One region of the Bacillus sp. FG16 genome, then DNA from elsewhere that is predicted to be linked to it. Evidence: riboswitches for the same ligand, from Rfam matches in the RefSeq annotation. Region 1 holds a riboswitch; the other holds the start of a gene.
What was found. A riboswitch is a leader RNA that binds a small molecule or an ion and turns the genes downstream of it on or off. The one in region 1 is predicted to bind FMN.
Positions count from the first base shown of each region.

Region 2: linked by a shared signal. The riboswitch ahead of ribD (bifunctional diaminohydroxyphosphoribosylaminopyrimidine deaminase/5-amino-6-(5-phosphoribosylamino)uracil reductase RibD) and the one ahead of ACODS7_RS18855 (ECF transporter S component) in region 1 are both predicted to bind FMN.

Region 1 covers NZ_JBMDKC010000052.1:13,019-22,687, reverse strand. The annotation lists gene resB (cytochrome c biogenesis protein ResB) at 1-259, shown strand, start outside; gene resC (cytochrome c biogenesis protein ResC) at 274-1,431, shown strand; gene resD (DNA-binding response regulator ResD) at 1,734-2,450, shown strand; gene resE (sensor histidine kinase ResE) at 2,450-4,225, shown strand; gene ACODS7_RS18870 (cob(I)yrinic acid a,c-diamide adenosyltransferase) at 4,362-4,943, shown strand; gene ACODS7_RS18865 (peptidoglycan DD-metalloendopeptidase family protein) at 5,029-5,643, shown strand; gene ACODS7_RS18860 (hypothetical protein) at 5,797-6,483, opposite strand; FMN riboswitch at 6,732-6,871, shown strand; gene ACODS7_RS18855 (ECF transporter S component) at 7,034-7,612, shown strand; gene ACODS7_RS18850 (ferredoxin) at 7,734-7,982, opposite strand; gene ACODS7_RS18845 (YpbB family protein) at 8,287-9,348, shown strand; gene recQ (ATP-dependent DNA helicase RecQ) at 9,338-9,669, shown strand, end outside.
Region 2 covers NZ_JBMDKC010000001.1:114,610-124,278, reverse strand. The annotation lists gene ACODS7_RS00750 (alpha/beta fold hydrolase) at 1-810, shown strand, start outside; gene ACODS7_RS00745 (Na+/H+ antiporter family protein) at 942-2,261, shown strand; gene ACODS7_RS00740 (LacI family DNA-binding transcriptional regulator) at 2,286-3,149, opposite strand; gene ACODS7_RS00735 (GNAT family N-acetyltransferase) at 3,249-3,731, opposite strand; gene ACODS7_RS00730 (alpha/beta hydrolase) at 3,813-4,736, shown strand; gene ACODS7_RS00725 (DUF2552 family protein) at 4,747-4,992, opposite strand; gene ACODS7_RS00720 (CDGSH iron-sulfur domain-containing protein) at 5,281-5,487, shown strand; FMN riboswitch at 5,679-5,822, shown strand; gene ribD (bifunctional diaminohydroxyphosphoribosylaminopyrimidine deaminase/5-amino-6-(5-phosphoribosylamino)uracil reductase RibD) at 6,127-7,239, shown strand; gene ribE (riboflavin synthase subunit alpha) at 7,221-7,865, shown strand; gene ribBA (bifunctional 3,4-dihydroxy-2-butanone 4-phosphate synthase/GTP cyclohydrolase II) at 7,878-9,071, shown strand; gene ribH (6,7-dimethyl-8-ribityllumazine synthase) at 9,090-9,551, shown strand; gene ACODS7_RS00695 (hypothetical protein) at 9,574-9,669, opposite strand, start outside.

The DNA.
Region 1 (9,669 bases):
TGCAACAGCACTTACTGTAAGAAAAGATTTAACGCTTTGGATTCTCGGTATTGGAGGATTTATATTTATGGTTGGTGTCATTCAAGGTATGTATTGGAATCATCGCCGTATTTGGATACAACGGGTTAATGATGAATGGTGGATTGCAGGGCATACGAATAAAAATTGGTTCGGTTTAAAGAAAGATATTGAAAGAGTAATAGAAGGTACAGCAATTCCACAGCCAAATGATAAAGTAATTGATAAAAAAATTAGTTAAGGTGGGGAAACGATATGGTGCAAATAAGTAGTAACTTTCTCTTTACCGCATTTATTTTATATTTAATTGCGACTCTATTTTTTGGGGGAGCCATTAAAGAAAAGGGTCATAAATGGGCAAATATAGGAATAACAATTACAATTTTAGGGTTTATAGCACAAACAGTATATTTTGTTACAAGGTGGATTGCATCAGGGCATGCGCCAGTTAGTAACTTTTTTGAATTCGGTACATTTTTCGGCATGATGCTTGTAGGAGCATTTATTGTAATGTATTTTATGTACCGCGTAAGTATAATCGGACTATTTGCATTACCAGTTGCGCTTTTATTAATTGCCTATGCAAGTATGTTTCCGAGGGAAATATCTCCGCTTATTCCATCATTAAAAAGTAATTGGTTACATATTCACGTGACGACTGCAGCAGCAGGACAAGCAATTTTAGCGATTAGTTTTATTACGGGCGTAATGTATTTATTGAAAAATGTAGATCAATCAACGAGAAGTAAACGGACATTTTGGCTAGAGATGGTAGTATTTACACTTGTTTGTACAGTTGGATTTATTGGAGTAACAATGGTATTTTCTAGTATGAAATATGAAGCGAAGTTTCAATGGATTGATAAAAATGAACAACAACTGGAAATGAAGTATAATCTTCCGGCTTTAGTTGGACCGCATGAAGGGAAGTTACTGACAGAAAATAAATTAGAACCGGCAGTTGAAGTTCCAGCGATTGTAAATGCGAAAAAATTAAATACTGTTATTTGGTCAGTGTTAGTTGGAACATTACTTTATATTGTATTAAGACTTGTTTTACGGAAGCGAGTATCGGCGGCACTTCAGCCGTTAGTAAAGAATACGAATAGTGATTTACTAGATGAAATCGGATATCGATCTATTGCAATTGGATTCCCGGTTTTCACATTAGGAGCGTTAATTTTTGCAATGATTTGGGCTCAAATAGCGTGGACGCGTTTTTGGGGCTGGGATCCGAAAGAGGTTTGGGCACTTATAACGTGGCTCTTTTATGCTGCAGTACTACATTTACGATTATCTAAAGGGTGGCATGGAGAGAAATCAGCTTGGCTTGCAGTAATTGGTTTTGCAATTATTATGTTTAATTTTATTGTAGTAAACTTAATTATTGCCGGTTTACATTCATATGCATAGAGAAATAAAATAGGAGAGTGCATGTCACTTTCCTATTTTATTTTTGTCAACTTTTCTTCTTTTTTGAGAAAAACATGACAAAGTAGCGGTTGATTTTGTAAAATGATGTCGAGGACATTATATACTGTTCAAAAAAAATACATAGTTTTGGAAAAAAATTGAACAAAATTTATTATTCTTGTGAAGCATAATATGGGAAGTGAAACATTTAGAAGATTGCTTAAATAAACGAGAATAGCGCAACATAATAGTAAAGAAGGGTAGGTGTGAACCGCTGAGGTGAGAGTACGCAGCGGGTAGAGATGGAAAATGAATCAAGAATTTTAATTGTAGATGATGAGGATCGTATTCGTCGTTTATTGAAAATGTACTTAGAAAGAGAACAATACACAATTGAAGAAGCAGATAATGGTGATACAGCTTTAGAAATGGCGTTGCAAAATGATTACGATTTAATCTTATTAGATCTTATGATGCCTGGTAAAGATGGCATTGAAGTATGTAGAGGGGTTCGTGAGAAGAAAGCGACACCAATTATTATGCTGACAGCAAAAGGTGAAGAAGTAAATAGAGTACAAGGATTTGAAGTTGGAACAGATGATTATATTGTAAAGCCATTTAGTCCACGTGAGGTCGTGCTACGTGTGAAAGCGGTATTACGTCGTGCTGTACCAACAACATTTTTTACACAAGATACAACAACAAAAGATGTTACTGTATTCCCGCACTTAACAATTGATAATGATGCACACCGTGTTACTGCAGATGGTAATGAAGTAAACTTAACGCCGAAAGAATATGAGTTACTATTATTTTTAGCGAAAGCTCCTGATAAAGTATTCGATCGTGAGCAACTGTTAAAAGAAGTATGGCAATATGAATTCTTCGGAGATTTACGTACAGTTGATACACATGTAAAGCGTTTACGTGAGAAGTTAAGCAAAAAATCACCAGATGCAGCGAAAATGATTGTTACTGTTTGGGGTGTAGGTTACAAATTCGAGGTTGTGAACGACTGATGCTTTGGAGAAGTGTAGTAGGGAAGTTATGGATGACCATATTACTTCTCGTTTCGTTTGTTCTTGGATTTGTTGCGATTTTACTTTCACAGTTTTTTAGAACGTATTATGTTGATATGAGTGAAGCTAGGCTTCAAAAAGTCGCAACAAGTGTTTCGGAGTTAATTGAAGAAGGTGCCGATGTAAAAACGATTGAGAATATCGCGTACAAATTCTCTGATCCACTTTCAAGGATTATTATTGTAGAAGATGGTAAGGAAATCTCTTCTTCACCGAAACAAGAAGGGTTAGTCACCCTTACAATGGATGATTTAAAAGAAGATAAAGAATTAGCTGCTGTTTTTACGGACAAAAAAGAAATTAAAAATAACGTTAGAAAAGCGTCTAATAGTAGGAAGAATAAAAACACCGAAAATGATATTATGATCGTAGGAAAACCAGTGCAATCAAAAAATCAAAGTGCAGTGTTCGTATATGAATCTTTACAAGTACCGATACAAGGTATGGAAAGAACGACTGATTTTATTTTCTTATCGGCTGGAATTGCGATTATATTAACAACTTTCTTTGCGTTCTTCTTATCTACTCGGATTACAGCACCGCTTCGTAAAATGCGTGAGGTTGCTTTTGAAGTGTCACGTGGTAAGTTTGATGCAAAGGCTCCTATGGTATCTCAGGATGAGATTGGTGAGCTTGCAACGGCCTTAAATCAAATGGGAAAACAGTTGAAGTTCAATATGAACGCCTTGCAACAAGAAAAAGAGCAGTTAGCAAGTATTTTGAGTAGTATGGCAGATGGGGTTATTACGTTAAATCAAGAAGGTGAAGTTGTAGTAATCAATCCGCCGGCCGAACATTTCTTACAAGTTTGGCAAGAAGAAAAAGAGATAGAGCTAAGTAAAAAACTACCTTCTGAACTTGTGGAACTATTCCATCTCGTTGTAGAAAGCGAACAACAACAAGTTGTTGAAATTAATTTACAAAAAGGGAACTATGTAGTTCTTATGACGCCGCTTTACAATCAAACGAAAATTCGTGGAGCTGTAGCAGTACTGCGAGATATGACGGAAGAACGTCGTCTTGAAAAGATGCGTCAAGACTTTATTGCGAATGTATCGCATGAACTTCGTACACCAATGGTAATGCTACAAGGGTATAGTGAAGCGATTTTAGATGATATTGTGCAAACGAAAGAGGAAATTGATGAGTTTGTTCAAATTATTTATGATGAATCTGTTCGTTTAGGTAAACTTGTAAATGAATTGTTAGATTTAGCTCGTATGGAAAGCGGTCATGTAGAGTTACATATTGGTGAAGTGGATATACATCCGTTTGTTGAAAAAATTGGTCGTAAATTCCAAGGGATTGCAAAGGATAAAGAAGTTGAACTAACAGTTGATTTCCGAAATCCGATCGAAGAATATGCGTTTGATGCAGATCGGATGGAACAAGTGTTGACGAACTTGATTGATAACGCAATTCGTCATACGAATGCGGGTGGACATGTAACGCTTGTAATTGATACGAAAAATAATGACCTCATTTTTGAAGTGCAAGATTCGGGTGCAGGCATTCCAGAAGAGGATATTCCATTTTTATTTGATCGTTTCTATAAAGCTGATAAAGCAAGAACACGTGGGAAAAAGGGTGGAACAGGACTCGGGCTTGCGATTGCGAAAAACATTGTTCAAGGTCATGATGGTAAAATTTCTGTTTCAAGTGTTGTTGGAGAAGGAACTACATTCTCTGTATATTTACCGAATCGTATAATTTAGATATACGTTTTTAAAGTTGATAATGAATAAAGTTCTGCTGTTTTTTATTTTTTTGTAAACTCAATTAAATAAAGAATGGTAGAACTTTTTTCTATCTTGGTCGAATTAAGAATAACAAGAGAGGTGCTGTGAAGAAATGAAATTATATACAAAAACAGGAGATAAAGGAACGACAAGTGTAATAGGTGGCAGGGTGGATAAAGATGATATCCGTGTGGAAGCTTATGGAACAATAGACGAGGCAAATTCTCATATTGGATATGCAATGACTAAGCTTCAAGGCGGGGCTTTTAGAGATATTTACAATGAGCTCGAAAATATTCAACATGAGCTATTTGATTGCGGAGGAGACTTGGCAATAGTGGAACAAAAAATTCCTTATAAAGTGACAATTGAGATGGTTGGTAGCTTAGAAAGAAAGATTGATTTGTATATAGAAGAAGCCCCGGCATTAGAGCGCTTTATTTTGCCAGGTGGTAGCGAGGCGGCGGCTGCTATTCATATTGCACGTACCATTGTAAGAAGAGCAGAACGCTCTATAGTATCATTGCAAAAAGAAGTGAATATAAATGAAGTTGTCTTAAAGTATGTAAATAGATTATCTGATTATTTGTTTGCGATAGCTAGAGTAATAAATGCCCGATTACAAGTGAAAGATGTGGAGTATAACCGTAGTGCATTAGTTTTTCGTGACAAGAAAGAGAAGGAAGTGAAGTAATTCACTTTCTTTTTTTTGTATACTTTTTTCTGTAATATACCAAAATAGAGAAGGTATGGTGTTAACTAGAAAACGGAGGATGTATATGAAAGTTTTAAAATGCGGCGTCATGTTATTGAGTATACTGTTTGTATCTCAATTACATGTTTACGCAGAAGAAAATCGATGGACATGGCCTGTTGAAGGTCAGATAAGTGATTATTTTGGGACAAGGCATGGAAAACACTATGGTATTGATGTGGCTGCGCCGATTGGAACGCCTGTGGCAGCTATCCAAGATGGTAAGGTAACGAAGTCTTATTATTCAAGTAGTTATGGAAATGTTGTATTTATTAAACACGGAGAATATGAGGCTGTATATGCACATTTAAATAAGAGATATGTGGATCAAGGAGATTATATTTCAAAAGGAGAAAAAATTGGAGAAGTAGGGAACACGGGAGAGTCGCGAGGTGCACACTTACATCTAGAACTTCATCAAGGAAGATGGACGATGGCGAAAAAGAATGCGATGAACCCATTGCTTGTTTTAAGTGAACAAAGAAATGAAGTTGTTTCTTCATCATTATATGTCGTACAAAAAGGGGATACTTTAGTTAGTATTGCACGGAAATTTAGTATGACACTTAAGGAAATTAAAGAAAAAAATGGATTGCAGCAAGAGCTAATTTATCCTAATCAACAATTATATGTTAAGTGAAGGCAACGTCTCAAAATTTAAACTTTGAATATTCTTAAATAAGGTTCAATGTAAATGAAATTATATGGGCGCTTCTGCTAGAAGTATTGAGTGAATTAGAGTATCTATATCTAAAAGAAAACCGTCCCAAAATTTATTTTGGGACGGTTTCTTTTACCAAAAAATAAAGACACATATAAATCCAGAAATAGCTAAATAGCTATATAAGTAAAAAACTTTTGTTCTTGTTTTCTCTTTTGTTCGAAACAGTACGATAGTCGGTTCAATTAAACCGATTGTCAAACAAAGTAGGCCAAGAAGCATACAACCAATTGAAATAGAATACAGGGCGATTTGTGGTGCTTGAAATGGAATCATCCATTTTAATAAAAATGCAATAAGTGCAGTGTAACAAATGCTACCGATGTATTTATTCAGTGGTGTATTAGAACGAAAACCGGGAAGTTTTTTTAAGAAAGAGCGGGAAACAACTTCTGTTTGTAAAGATGTATGCTCTTCAATAATTTTTTGAGCTTCTTTTCCTTTTTGAAAAAGAGATAAGATCCAATTTCGCTCACCCTGAAAAATAAATTGAGAAGTTGTCAAATAGTGATCAATCTTCACTTTATTCCAACTCTTCCACGGATGACGCTCACACAATTTTAATTTACTTTCTGTTTTTTTATCATACTGATAAATACTGATGCCATCTTCATCGAAAGTAGCATAGTATGTCTCGTTTGAGAATGTACCTAAATCGATTGGGCAGTAGAAAAGTAATTCTTTTTTTAAATAAAAGTATTCTTTTCTTAAATTTTTTTTCATCGCTTCTCGAATAGAATGTCTCTTTTCTTTTTTCATGACATTTCCTCCATAACTCAGAAAATGTTCTTATCTTAACAATTCAATATCTTATCACTTTTAATTATATATGACTAGGGAATTCAAAAGAGAAATGCCGAATAATAAAAAATATGGATTGTATTGTAAAATATCTCGCAATTTATTTGTTGTTACGAAAAATAAACAACTAATTATAAATAAGTTACAATTTTTTAGTTCACAATGTTATGAGGTTGTTGTATAATGAAGGGGAAAATAGAATATCGGTCTATCTTCGGGGCAGGGTGAAAATCCCGACCGGCGGTGATGAACTATTTATGATTTTGTTCTAAGCCCGCGAGCCGTTAAGGCAGGATTTGGTGCGATTCCAAAGCCGACAGTATAGTCTGGATGGGAGAAGATGGAGGTTCAAGCGTTCAAAAAAGATATGGATTTGAACGTCTGTTTGATGTGCCTTAAATTCTCCCTTTGTGTAAAACACAAAGGGTTTTTTCGTTCTATGAAAAAATAGGCATAGCAGAACCTTTCCACTTTCCATGAGATGATCGATGGAAAAGGAGAGAGAAAGATGAAACAAAAAAACAGTGTAGTGCAGATGGTGAGTGTAGCGATGCTAAGTAGTATTGCATATTTACTAATGATGTTGGATTTCCCGTTCCCAGGGCTTCCGCCATTTTTGAAAATTGATTTTAGTGATGTACCAGCTCTAATTGCAGCAATTATCTTTGGACCAGTAGCAGGAGTGATTGTAGAGGCGATAAAGAACATTTTACATTACGGGATTCAAGGAAGCTTAACGGGAGTACCAGTTGGAGAAATTGCAAACTTTATTGCAGGATGTTTATTTATTGGACCAGCAGCTTTCTTATTTAGAAAGTATCGTACTGTAAAGAGTTTAACGACAGGATTAATGCTAGGGACAATTACAATGGCACTTATTATGAGTGTATTAAACTACATCATCATATTCCCGGCTTACACTTGGTTTTTAAATTCACCGGCTATGTCTAGCGAAGCTATAAGAACAACGGTTGTAACGGCAATCTTACCATTTAATTTAATTAAAGGAATTGTTGTAACAATTGTATTTGTAGCATTATTTTCACGCCTGAAAGTATGGGTGTTTGCAAAAATGAAAAATGCATAATAAATATTAAAACCATTAGTAGTGTGGAACTACTAATGGTTTTTTATTAAGGAAAATAAAATTCAGATACAAAAAATGCCCCTCATCAATATGAGGGGCATTTTTTGAAGTTAATAAAAGACTATTCGAATTTTAAAGCGTCTCCGTCGAATGATTCGTCAGCAACTTTAATTGAGTCAGTTGGACAGCCTTCGAATGCATCCATCATATCTTCAATTAATACATCTGGAATTTCAACGATACCTTGGTTATCGTCTAATGTTACAAATGCAATACCTTCATCATCATAGTCATAAATGTCTGGTGCAGCAGCGCCACAAGCACCACATGCAATACAAGTATCTTTATCAACGATTGTATATTTTGCCATCTTTTTTCCCTCCTGATAATATGTATGTGAAAAGCTCGCCATAAAAATTATAACCTTATTGTAAAACGGTTTGTGAAACTTTTCAACATAAAATTATAATGATAATGATAATGCTTATCAATTAGAGTGTCAACTTATTTTTGAATTATGTCATAAGATTTTCAAAATACGTAAATGTGATTTCGTTTGATACAATAGAATATATACAAGTATATATTTCTTATAGGATAAGTTTAATGAGCGACAGTAGATAGTGTAATTGTACTGAAAAGAATGAAGTTAAGATTGGAAGGTGGAAGCGGTCATGCAAATACAATATACTTTGTTGCATTGTTTAAAACAATTGAATGGTGAAAGAACCGTTTCTTCTATTTATTATTTACTAAAGGGCAAACGTTCTTCGCAAACTTTACAAGATGGAAATATGTTCCGGATTTCTTTTTTATTCGGAATATATAAATCATTAAATAGAAATGACTATGATGGTGAAGTTGTAAAGTTGTTGCAAGCGGATTTTATTCAAGAAATACATGAAAATACATATGTGTTAACACCTACGGGTAAAATGCAGTTACATAAATGGGAGGAAGTTTATGCTTTTCCAGCGCATTTGCATGGTTTACATTATGGTGAATTAGGTGAAACATTTTGGAAAAGATTATCATTGATTATTCAAACCATATCAAATTTACAACAGAATAATACGAAGTTTATCCCAATTCAACAAGATACAGAAATAATGATGTGGGTAAAACGTTTTCTAACAGGAAGGCCATATAAGAGAAGTGAGTTGGCGAGGAAACTATGGACGGAAGTACATAATCTTTTGGAAAAGAGTAATGCGATAGAAGCGACGATTGTAACATATCGACTAACGGGCTATGAACGTATTGGTTGTACATTGCAACAATTAGCAGAAATTACGAAACAAGATATATTTAAGGTGTATTTTTTATTTTGGGGTACAATGCATTTCTTTATACAAGAAGTACGTGATAAAGAAAATGAATTTCCACTATTAGCTGAAATTATATCTTATCCAAATGAGAGAGCTGAATTATTTAGTTTATCCACGAAAAAAACATATAATTTTTGGAGACAAGGGCGTTCTTTAGAAGAAATAGCAACGATTCGGAATTTAAAGGTTGCAACGATAGAAGATCATTTTGTTGAAATTGCTTTGCGAGAAAAAGATTTTTCTATTGAAATGTTTATGGAAAAAGAAAAGATAGACAAAGTAATAAAAGTAATTGAAGCATTACAAACGCGGAAGTTACGTGTTTTGAAACAAGAGGTTGGAGAAGATATCTCTTATTTTGAAGTTCGTCTTGTATTAGCGCGGATGGAGGGTGTAAATGAAACTTGAAGAATATTTATATAAGTGGTTTGGATATTCTGAATTTCGTCCAGGGCAAAAAGGAGTTATTACAGATTTATTAGAAGGAAAAGATGTGATAGCAATGCTTCCGACTGGAAGAGGGAAATCTATGTGCTATCAGTTTCCGGGGCTTATGCGAGAAGGAACAGTGCTTGTTGTATCACCGTTATTATCTTTAATGGAAGATCAAGTGACACAATTAAAGTATGTTGTGAAAAACCGAGTGATAGCATTTAATAGTTTTCGGACATTAAATGAAAAAAGAGAAGCGATGAAAAAATTATCTTCATATAAATTTATTTTTGTTTC
Region 2 (9,669 bases), on a different contig from region 1:
ATTCGCCATTTTCAAAAAGAATTAGAGAAGCAATTTATTGTTATTAATTGGGATCAGCGCGGGGCTGGTAAATCCTTTTCAATGAAAGATTTCGGAGCAAATTTCACAATCGAACAATTCGTTTCCGATGCAAAAGAAGTGATTCAATATGTACTTAAAAGGTTCAACAAACAAAAACTATTTCTCGCTGGTCATTCTTGGGGAAGTATTATTGGGCTTAACATAGCACATCAATACCCAAAGTATATCGAGGCTTACATCGGTATTGGGCAAATTGTACATATGAAACAAAATGAAGAATTGCTATATCAACATTTAATTCATTCTGCAAAAAAACATAATCATAAAAAAGCATTAGCTTCCCTTTTAAAATTAGGCAAACCACCATTTTTAGATACGAGACGTCTCATTATTCAAAGAAAGTGGCTTGGCACATTTGGAGGCGCAATCCAAAACGGATCTTCCTTTTCTTTCATACGAAAAGGTTTCTTTTCTCCTGAGTATACGCTATTAGATTGGTTCAAGTTTCTCGCAGGAAATTTAAAATCTGGCGTTTTATGGGAAGAAATGCTGACAATCGATTTCTTTTCTTCTATCTCAAGTTTATCTATTCCAGTTTATTTTTGTTCTGGTCGCTATGATTATCAAACTCCTTATGCACTCGTTCAGGAATATTGCGATATTATTGAAGCGCCTATAAAAAAGATGATTTGGTTCCCAAATTCAGCACATTCTCCTGATTTAGAAGAACCAGAATTATTCGCCAATTCTTTGCGATCAATTAAACAAGAGCTAGCTTTTCAGCATTAGTAACAAAAGGCTCTTTTACATTTCATAGAAAACATTTTATAATAATATGTCGCAAGTATGTATAAACATAGCAAAATGTTTCATATTTACTTGTCTTAACAGAATAAAAATTTAGGGAGATTACATTTATTATGAACGCTGTACTCGTCGCAGTAGCAATTATGCTATTGCTTAGTTTGTTACGTGTCCAGGTCATTGTCGCCATCATTGTTGGAGCTTTAACAGGCGGAATTATCGGCGGACTCGGTATTTCAGAAACGATTAACACTTTTACAACTGGTCTTGGAAACAGTGCTCCAATCGCTTTAAGTTATGCAATGCTTGGTGGTTTCGCTATTTCCCTTTCCAAAACAGGACTTCCAGATGCTATGATTCAAACTGCATTAAAATGGATTGGCAATGAACAAGACACGAAAAAACAAGTTTATTCTAAAATACTTATTTTATTCATTATTTTAACGATGGCTTGTTTCTCACAAAATGTGATTCCTGTTCACATTGCTTTCATCCCCATCTTAATTCCAGCACTTTTAAAAGTATTAAATGAGCTGAAAGTGGATCGCAGACTTGTCACATGTATTATTACATTTGGATTGATTACTCCTTATATGTGGATCCCTGCAGGATTCGGAAAAATTTATCATGACGTATTACAAACCAACGCTGCGCAAAGCGGCCTTACATTTGATGTCACACTTATTCCAAAAGCAATGACTATTCCAGCAATTGGTATGATTATTGGATTATGTGTAGCGGTATTCATTACGTACCGAAAACCTCGTACGTATGAAACAGAACAAATTCATACTACCGAAAATGAAATCGTTCCCTATACAAAACGTAGCATTACTTTCGGGTTATTATCTATCATTGCTACATTAACTGTTCAATTAACAACAGAATCAATGATTTTCGGTGCTTTAGCAGGTATTATCGTCTTATCAGTTAGTGGCAGTCTACCACTTAAAGAAGCAGATGCGATATTAACAAGCGGAATGCGTATGATGTCCTTTATTGGCTTTGTTATGATTGCTGCCGCTGGATTCGGCACTGTCCTTCGAAAAACAGGACATGTTGAATCACTGGTGCAAACGAGTGCACATATAATTGGAAATAACAAACCACTCGCTGCATTTCTTATGCTCGTTATTGGACTTCTCGTTACGATGGGAATTGGTTCATCCTTTTCAACCATCCCTATCTTAACAACCATTTTTGTACCTCTTTGCATTCAGCTTGGATTTAGTCCAATGGCCACAATTGCAATTATCGGTACAGCCGGAGCACTAGGTGACGCAGGATCTCCAGCATCAGATAGTACCCTTGGACCAACATCCGGTTTAAATGCTGATGGTCAGCACCATCATATATGGGATACATGTGTACCCACTTTTCTACATTACAATATACCGTTACTTATATTTGGCTTTATTGCCGCAATTACATTATAAAAAGGTGCGTATAAAACGCACCTTTTACTTTTTTATTTTTCCTTTTAATTGTTGAAAAGCTACTTTTCCATTATCTTTGACATAGCTTTCAATTGCCGGTAGTGATGAGCCTATCCATTCACACTCTATGCTCCCATTCGGTCCAACAATTTTTAATTTATCTGGTATATGTATATTTAGAAATCTCGCTGACCGAATTAACTCAATAGCAATCTGATCACTTGAGGTTACAATTCCATCTATATAAGGATTATTTTGCAATAATGTAATAAATTGTTTATTTGTATACCCTTGTACACATTCTTCTCGATAAGAGATTCCTTCATCCCAAACAGCGTCTAAAAACCCTGCTATATGATCTTCCATTTCTTCACTTTCTTCTCCCTCACCGAAATATGCAAGAAAGTGACACCCTTTCTCTTTTAATAAAGAAACAGCTCTCTGCCCACTTTCATAATAATTTGCATGTGATTGTTGCTCATCAATCACAACAAACGGAAATGGAATTTCTCCTATACTTTTAAAAACTGCCCTTGTCAAAATAACACCTGCAATGTTATTTTGCTTCAGCATATGTATGTATCTATCTTTATTCTCTATATTACAAATAATGATTTGATAGCCTTCTTTATATGCTATTTCCTCAATACAATGTAGCAAAGTGATGTTTGATGGGTTACATAAATTATCTACAAGTAATGCAATTATCGTTGAATTCTCTTTAAATAGTGGCTTCGCTGCACTGTTTGGCCTATAACGTAATTCTTCAATTGCTTCCTTTACTTGTTTTACTGTGTCCTCATGAACGTATCCTTTTTCATTAATAACTCGTGAAACGGTTGCGACTGAAACACCTGCCAATTTTGCAACATCACGTATAGTTGCCACATCGTCACCCCTTAATATGGTAATAGATTACAATTTTACGGTAACCTAAATTACACTATCCGTCAAGATTAATAACTCATATTTCTGAAAATTGTTACATCATTTGACTAAATGATACTCCAACTGAATTTCATGTAAAATTGGGATATTATCATATCCAATACGTGGAATTTCTTTCTTTATTTTTCGTGCCTCCTCTACCGCATTCACATATAAATTAGTCATTACAAAATTACGTTTTTGGTAAAATCGTAACGCATTCATATTATCATTTGTTGTAATAAGCCAAACCTGTCTGCACCGCTCTTCTTCTGCAACTTGTAATACACAATCTACAAGTTTCGTCCCTATTCCTTTTCTTTCTTCAAAGCTATCTAGCGATACAATTTCACACATATTTCCGGTCATTTCATACGTTATAATTCCGATTATTCTGTCATCTGAGAGCGCAACAAATCCTGGCAACTCTTCTAACTGATGTCCCTTACCACGTGAAACCATCAATGAACTTCCCCAGTTCTTACACATGAACATTCGGATTGTTTCTTTCATCGCTGGCGTAATTTTTTGTATATGCAGCATTTCCTATTTCTCCCCTTTTATATCATTGTGATACAATATAAGTGTATCACATGTAACGGTATTTGGAGGATGAGGTAAAGTATGAAACGTTTTTTTGCAGCATTGTTTACTATACTAGGTGCAATAACTGCCCTTGGGATTTTCTTTACAAATAAAGTGATGTACTTAAAGAAAAAAACAGAGGAAGAAGTACTCGAAAGAGAAACGAAAAAACATTTTCGTATAGAGGATTTTGATGCTCTTCATAAAGAAGAAATTCATATCCCTTCACAATTCGGATACGACCTTCACGGATATTACATTCCTGCTGGTCATTCCAATAAGTTTATGGTTTTTTGCCACGGTGTAACTGTAAATAAAATAAACTCTGTAAAATATGCAAACTTATTCTTAAAAAGGGGATATAATGTCCTCATTTACGATCATCGTCGTCATGGTAAAACTGGCGGAAAAACAACAAGCTATGGATACTATGAAAAGCATGATTTGAAATCCGTAGTTGACTGGCTAAAAAGCCGTTTTGGAACCAATATTACACTTGGTATTCATGGTGAATCTATGGGAGCTGCAACAATTCTTCAATACGCAGGACTTGTAGAAGATGGTGCTGATTTCTATATTGCAGATTGTCCTTTCTCTGATTTTCACGGACAATTACAGCACCGTTTAAAGGTTGAATTCCATTTACCAAAATGGCCTTTATTACCTTTAGCAAACGCATTTTTAAAAGTTCGTGACGGTTATACAATTCGTGAAGTTTCACCAATCGACTGTATAAAAAACATTAACAATCCCGTTCTCTTTATTCATAGTAAAGATGACGACTATATTTTAGCTGATATGACAAAAGCGTTATATGAAGCGAAAGAAAATAATAAGCAACTTTATATTGCAGAACACGGTGCACACGCTTGCTCTTATAACGAAAATAAAGAAGAGTACGAAGCAGCCATCGATCAATTTTTAAACACATATGTGAAAGAAACAAAAAACAGGCTTGCATAAGCCTGTTTTTTTATTGCGCTAAAACGTCTGTAACTTGTTCCATATTTTCAGAAATCCATTGCATTGCATCATCTAACGTTGGAAATTCTGTCGTTTGAAATGTTACTTCATCTTGAAGTAACCAAACATCCTTTGCCTCTTGCCCTACACCTGCAATGGACCAATGTAACAAACTATATGGATGATTATCATTCAAAAATGATGCCCACGTGCGCTCATTTGCAATGTTTCGTAATGTATGTAATTGTTTATCCATCTCTCGTCACCTTACTCTAGTCAGTTATGAAAACTATTATAACACTCTCTTCTTTCTCAAACAAAGTGCTCTTTTTTCCCCGCTATTTGCGGGCAGTAAAACTCCCACCTCAAAATTCGGCTGAAACAAAGAAGTTAGGTGGGAGATTAACTGCCCCTAAAAGCCCGATTGGTTCAACTAATAATTAGTGGGGGATGCCTCCCCCACTAATTAAAGTTTCACTTTATATTGCCAAGCACTTCCCTTGATTATATGATGAAATTAAGCGTTTGGGAAGGAGGGATAACGTTGGCAAAAGTACAAATTAAAGTAAATGATAATGGCTCTTTTCGCGTTACAGGGGACGTGGAATTAGTCGACTCACAAGGGAATGTATTCCCAGCAAAACCGGCATTTTCTTTATGCCGTTGTGGCTTATCAAAAAATATGCCTTATTGCGACGCTTCGCATAAAGGTAAATTCGAGTCCGTTGTTAGAGCACCCGAGGCAGAATAATTTTACATGTGACATGCACATTTTTTTGTGCATGTTTTTTTCTTTTTAGCAACTCCGTTATATCCCTTCTCCTTACAACATTTCTAATACTTTTATTTCCATTCCAGCCCACATATATTTTCACACAATTCTTCACATTCGAATATTTTTTACTAGCCTTTTATTTTTTTTGTGCTATAATTTGAGCAAACAGCATCCTTCGGGGTCGGGTGAAATTCCCAACCGGCGGTGATGAAGTGAAAACTTCTAAGTCCGTGACCCGTTTTCAACTCGAAAACGGTGGATCTAGTGAAACTCTAGGGCCGACAGTATAGTCTGGATGGGAGAAGGATATGTTTCTAGTTTTTATATAGTGAATACACTTTTATTTCAGTATGCATATTTTTAAAGATTCATTTTGATTCTTTATATATGTTTAATTTTCTATACTTATTTTTTATACTGAAATAAAAAGAGACAACTAGCGTTTAAAAATTCGATATTTTGCTAGGTTTTTTCCTTATGCAGAAATATCAATTATCGTTAGGTTTCTTTCCTATGCTTTCGTATTCAAACTATATTTCTAGAAATCACGTCTCCCAAACCCCAAGGATATTAAATCCTTGGGGTTTTTTGATTTTTTTAGGAGAGGTGAAGAAAATGACAGATCAAGAATATATGAGGATTGCCCTGCAGTTAGCAGAAGGAACATCAGGACAAACAAGTCCAAATCCTATGGTTGGTGCTGTTGTTGTAAAAGATGGAAACATCGTTGGTATGGGGGCTCATTTACGAGCTGGTGAAGAACACGCAGAAGTTCATGCCCTTCAAATGGCTGGTCAGAACGCCAAAGACGCTACCGTTTATGTAACACTGGAACCGTGTAGCCACTTTGGAAAAACACCACCTTGTTGTGAATTGCTCATCGAAAAAGGAGTTAAGCGTGTTGTAATTGCTACTCTCGATTGTAATCCGCTCGTTTCTGGTAACGGAAAAAGAAGATTAGAGGAAGCTAGAATTGAAGTAACTACCGGTGTTCTTGAAGCGGAAGCAGTTTTATTAAATCGCTACTTTTTTCACTACATGAAAACAAAACGCCCTTTTGTAACAATAAAAACAGCGATGAGCTTAGATGGAAAAACAGCAACTGTAACTGGTGAAAGTAAGTGGATTACAGGTGAAGAAGCACGTGCTGATGTTCACCAATATCGCCATACACATGATGCAATTCTTGTTGGAGTAAATACAGTTATAGCTGATAACCCACATTTAACAACAAGAATTCCAAATGGTGGGAAACACCCTATTCGCGTTGTTTTAGATACCCATTTACGAACACCACCATCTTCTCATGTCATAACAGATGGTTTAGCACCGACATGGATTATTGTCGGTAAGGATGTAAAGAAAGAGAAGATATCTTCTTATGAATCTAAAAATATAGCTATATTCCAAATGGAAACGAAGCATATAGAAATTGAGGACCTTCTTTCCTTTCTTGGAGAAAAACAAATTCTTTCTCTATTCGTTGAAGGTGGCCAATCGATTCATGCAAGTTTCTTAAAAACAAACAATTTTAATGAAATTGTAACCTATATAAGCCCGAAATTAATTGGTGGGAAAGATGCTCCTACTTTATTTGGAGGAAATGGTTTTTCAAAATTACAAGATGCGCTTTCCTTGAAAATTCAAGAGATGAAACAAATTGGTGATGATATAAAAATTGTTGCGAATGCCCGAAACGAGGTGACGGAATGTTTACAGGAATTGTAGACGAATTAGGAACGATAGCAAACATGCAACAAAGCGGAGAAGCGATGAAATTAACGATTCATGCAAAGAAAATTTTATCAGATGTTCACTTAGGTGATAGTATCGCGGTTAACGGTATTTGCTTAACTGTAACAAGCTTTACAACTACTTCATTTACAGTTGATGCAATGCCTGAAACGATGCAGTCGACATCGCTTCGCATGCTTAAACCGCACTCTAAAGTAAATTTAGAGCGAGCAATGGCTGCAAACGGACGATTCGGTGGACATTTCGTTTCAGGACATATTGATGGAATCGGAACGATTTTAAATAAAAAACAACATTACAATGCCGTCTATTACAAAATAGCAATTTCTGATGAACTGCTGCGCTATTGTTTGCATAAAGGATCCATTGCTGTTGATGGAACGAGTTTAACGATATTTGATATAGACGAATCTTCCATAACGATTTCACTCATCCCGCACACAGTAAGCGAATCTGTCATTGGAGCAAAAAATGCCGGAGATATCGTAAACATTGAGTGTGACATGATTGGTAAATATATTGAACGCTTTATTACTAAACCTACAAAACGAGTAGGTTCAATGACCGAAAGCTTTTTACAAGAAAACGGATTTCTATAAGGGGGAAGCACAATGTTTCATCGTATTGAAGAAGCTCTAGAAGATTTAAAAAAAGGTAAAGTCGTTATCGTATGTGATGATGAAAACCGAGAAAATGAAGGCGATTTTATTGCTTTAGCAGAGTACATTACACCAGAAACAATTAATTTTATGATTACACATGGCCGTGGTCTCGTTTGTGTACCGATTACGGAAGGGTACGCAGAACGTCTACAATTAGAACCAATGGTATCTCATAATACAGATTCACATCATACTGCGTTTACAGTGAGCATTGACCATGTCTCTACAACAACAGGGATTAGCGCTCACGAACGTGCAACTACGATACAAGAATTGTTAAACCCCGCATCAAAAGGTGCTGATTTCAATCGACCTGGACATATCTTTCCATTAATTGCGAAAGAAGGCGGTGTCCTGCGTCGTGCAGGTCATACAGAAGCTGCTGTTGATTTAGCAAAGCTATGCGGTGCCGAACCAGCTGGAGTTATTTGCGAGATTATAAATGAGGACGGCACGATGGCACGTGTACCTGATTTACTAGAATGCGCAAAACAATTTGATATAAAAATGATTACAATAGAAGATTTAATTGCTTACCGCCGCCATCATGAAACACTTGTGACGAGAGAGGTGGAAATTACATTACCTACAGATTTCGGTACTTTCCACGCAATTGGCTATTCTAACTCATTAGATACGAAAGAACATATCGCACTTGTAAAAGGTGATATTTCAATAGGTGAACCGGTACTTGTGCGTGTTCATTCTGAATGCTTAACAGGAGATGTATTCGGTTCACATCGCTGCGATTGCGGACCACAACTCCATGCAGCACTTGCTCAAATTGAGCGTGAAGGAAAAGGTGTTCTTCTTTATATGAGGCAAGAAGGAAGAGGCATTGGGCTTCTTAATAAGCTTCGTGCTTATAAATTACAAGAAGAAGGATTCGATACTGTAGAAGCAAATGAAAAACTCGGCTTCCCTGCTGATCTTCGTGATTACGGTATCGGTGCTCAAATATTAAAAGATTTAGGTTTACAGAGTTTACGATTATTAACGAATAACCCAAGAAAAATTGCTGGCTTACAAGGTTACGATTTAGAAGTAGTCGAGCGTGTACCGTTGCAAATGCCAGCAAAAGAAGAGAATAAATCGTATTTACAAACGAAAGTAAACAAATTAGGACACTTACTAAACTTATAATTAAAGGAGAGATTTATTATGGTATTCGAAGGTCATTTAGTTGGTACAGGATTAAAAGTTGGAGTTGTTGTTGGACGTTTTAACGAATTTATTACAAGTAAGTTACTTGGCGGCGCTTTAGACGGATTAAAGCGTCACGGTGTAGAAGAAAATGATATTGATGTTGCTTGGGTTCCTGGTGCATTTGAAATTCCTTTAATCGCTAAAAAGATGGCTAGTAGCGGAAAGTATGATGCTGTTATTACATTAGGTACTGTAATCCGAGGTGCTACAACTCACTACGATTACGTTTGTAATGAAGTAGCAAAAGGAGTTGCGTCTTTATCACTACAAATGGACATCCCAGTTATTTTCGGCGTATTAACGACAGAAACAATTGAACAAGCGATTGAACGCGCAGGTACGAAAGCTGGTAATAAAGGATATGAATCAGCTGTTGCTGCAATTGAAATGGCTCACTTATCAAAACAATGGGCATAAAAAAAGAGGCTGCGGCCTCTTTTTATTTTTTTACCTTTTTTTGTACATCTTTTATTAATTCATTCATCGTTTTTCCTTCTGTTTTTATATGAAGAGCTTGTGCTGTTCTCCATACATT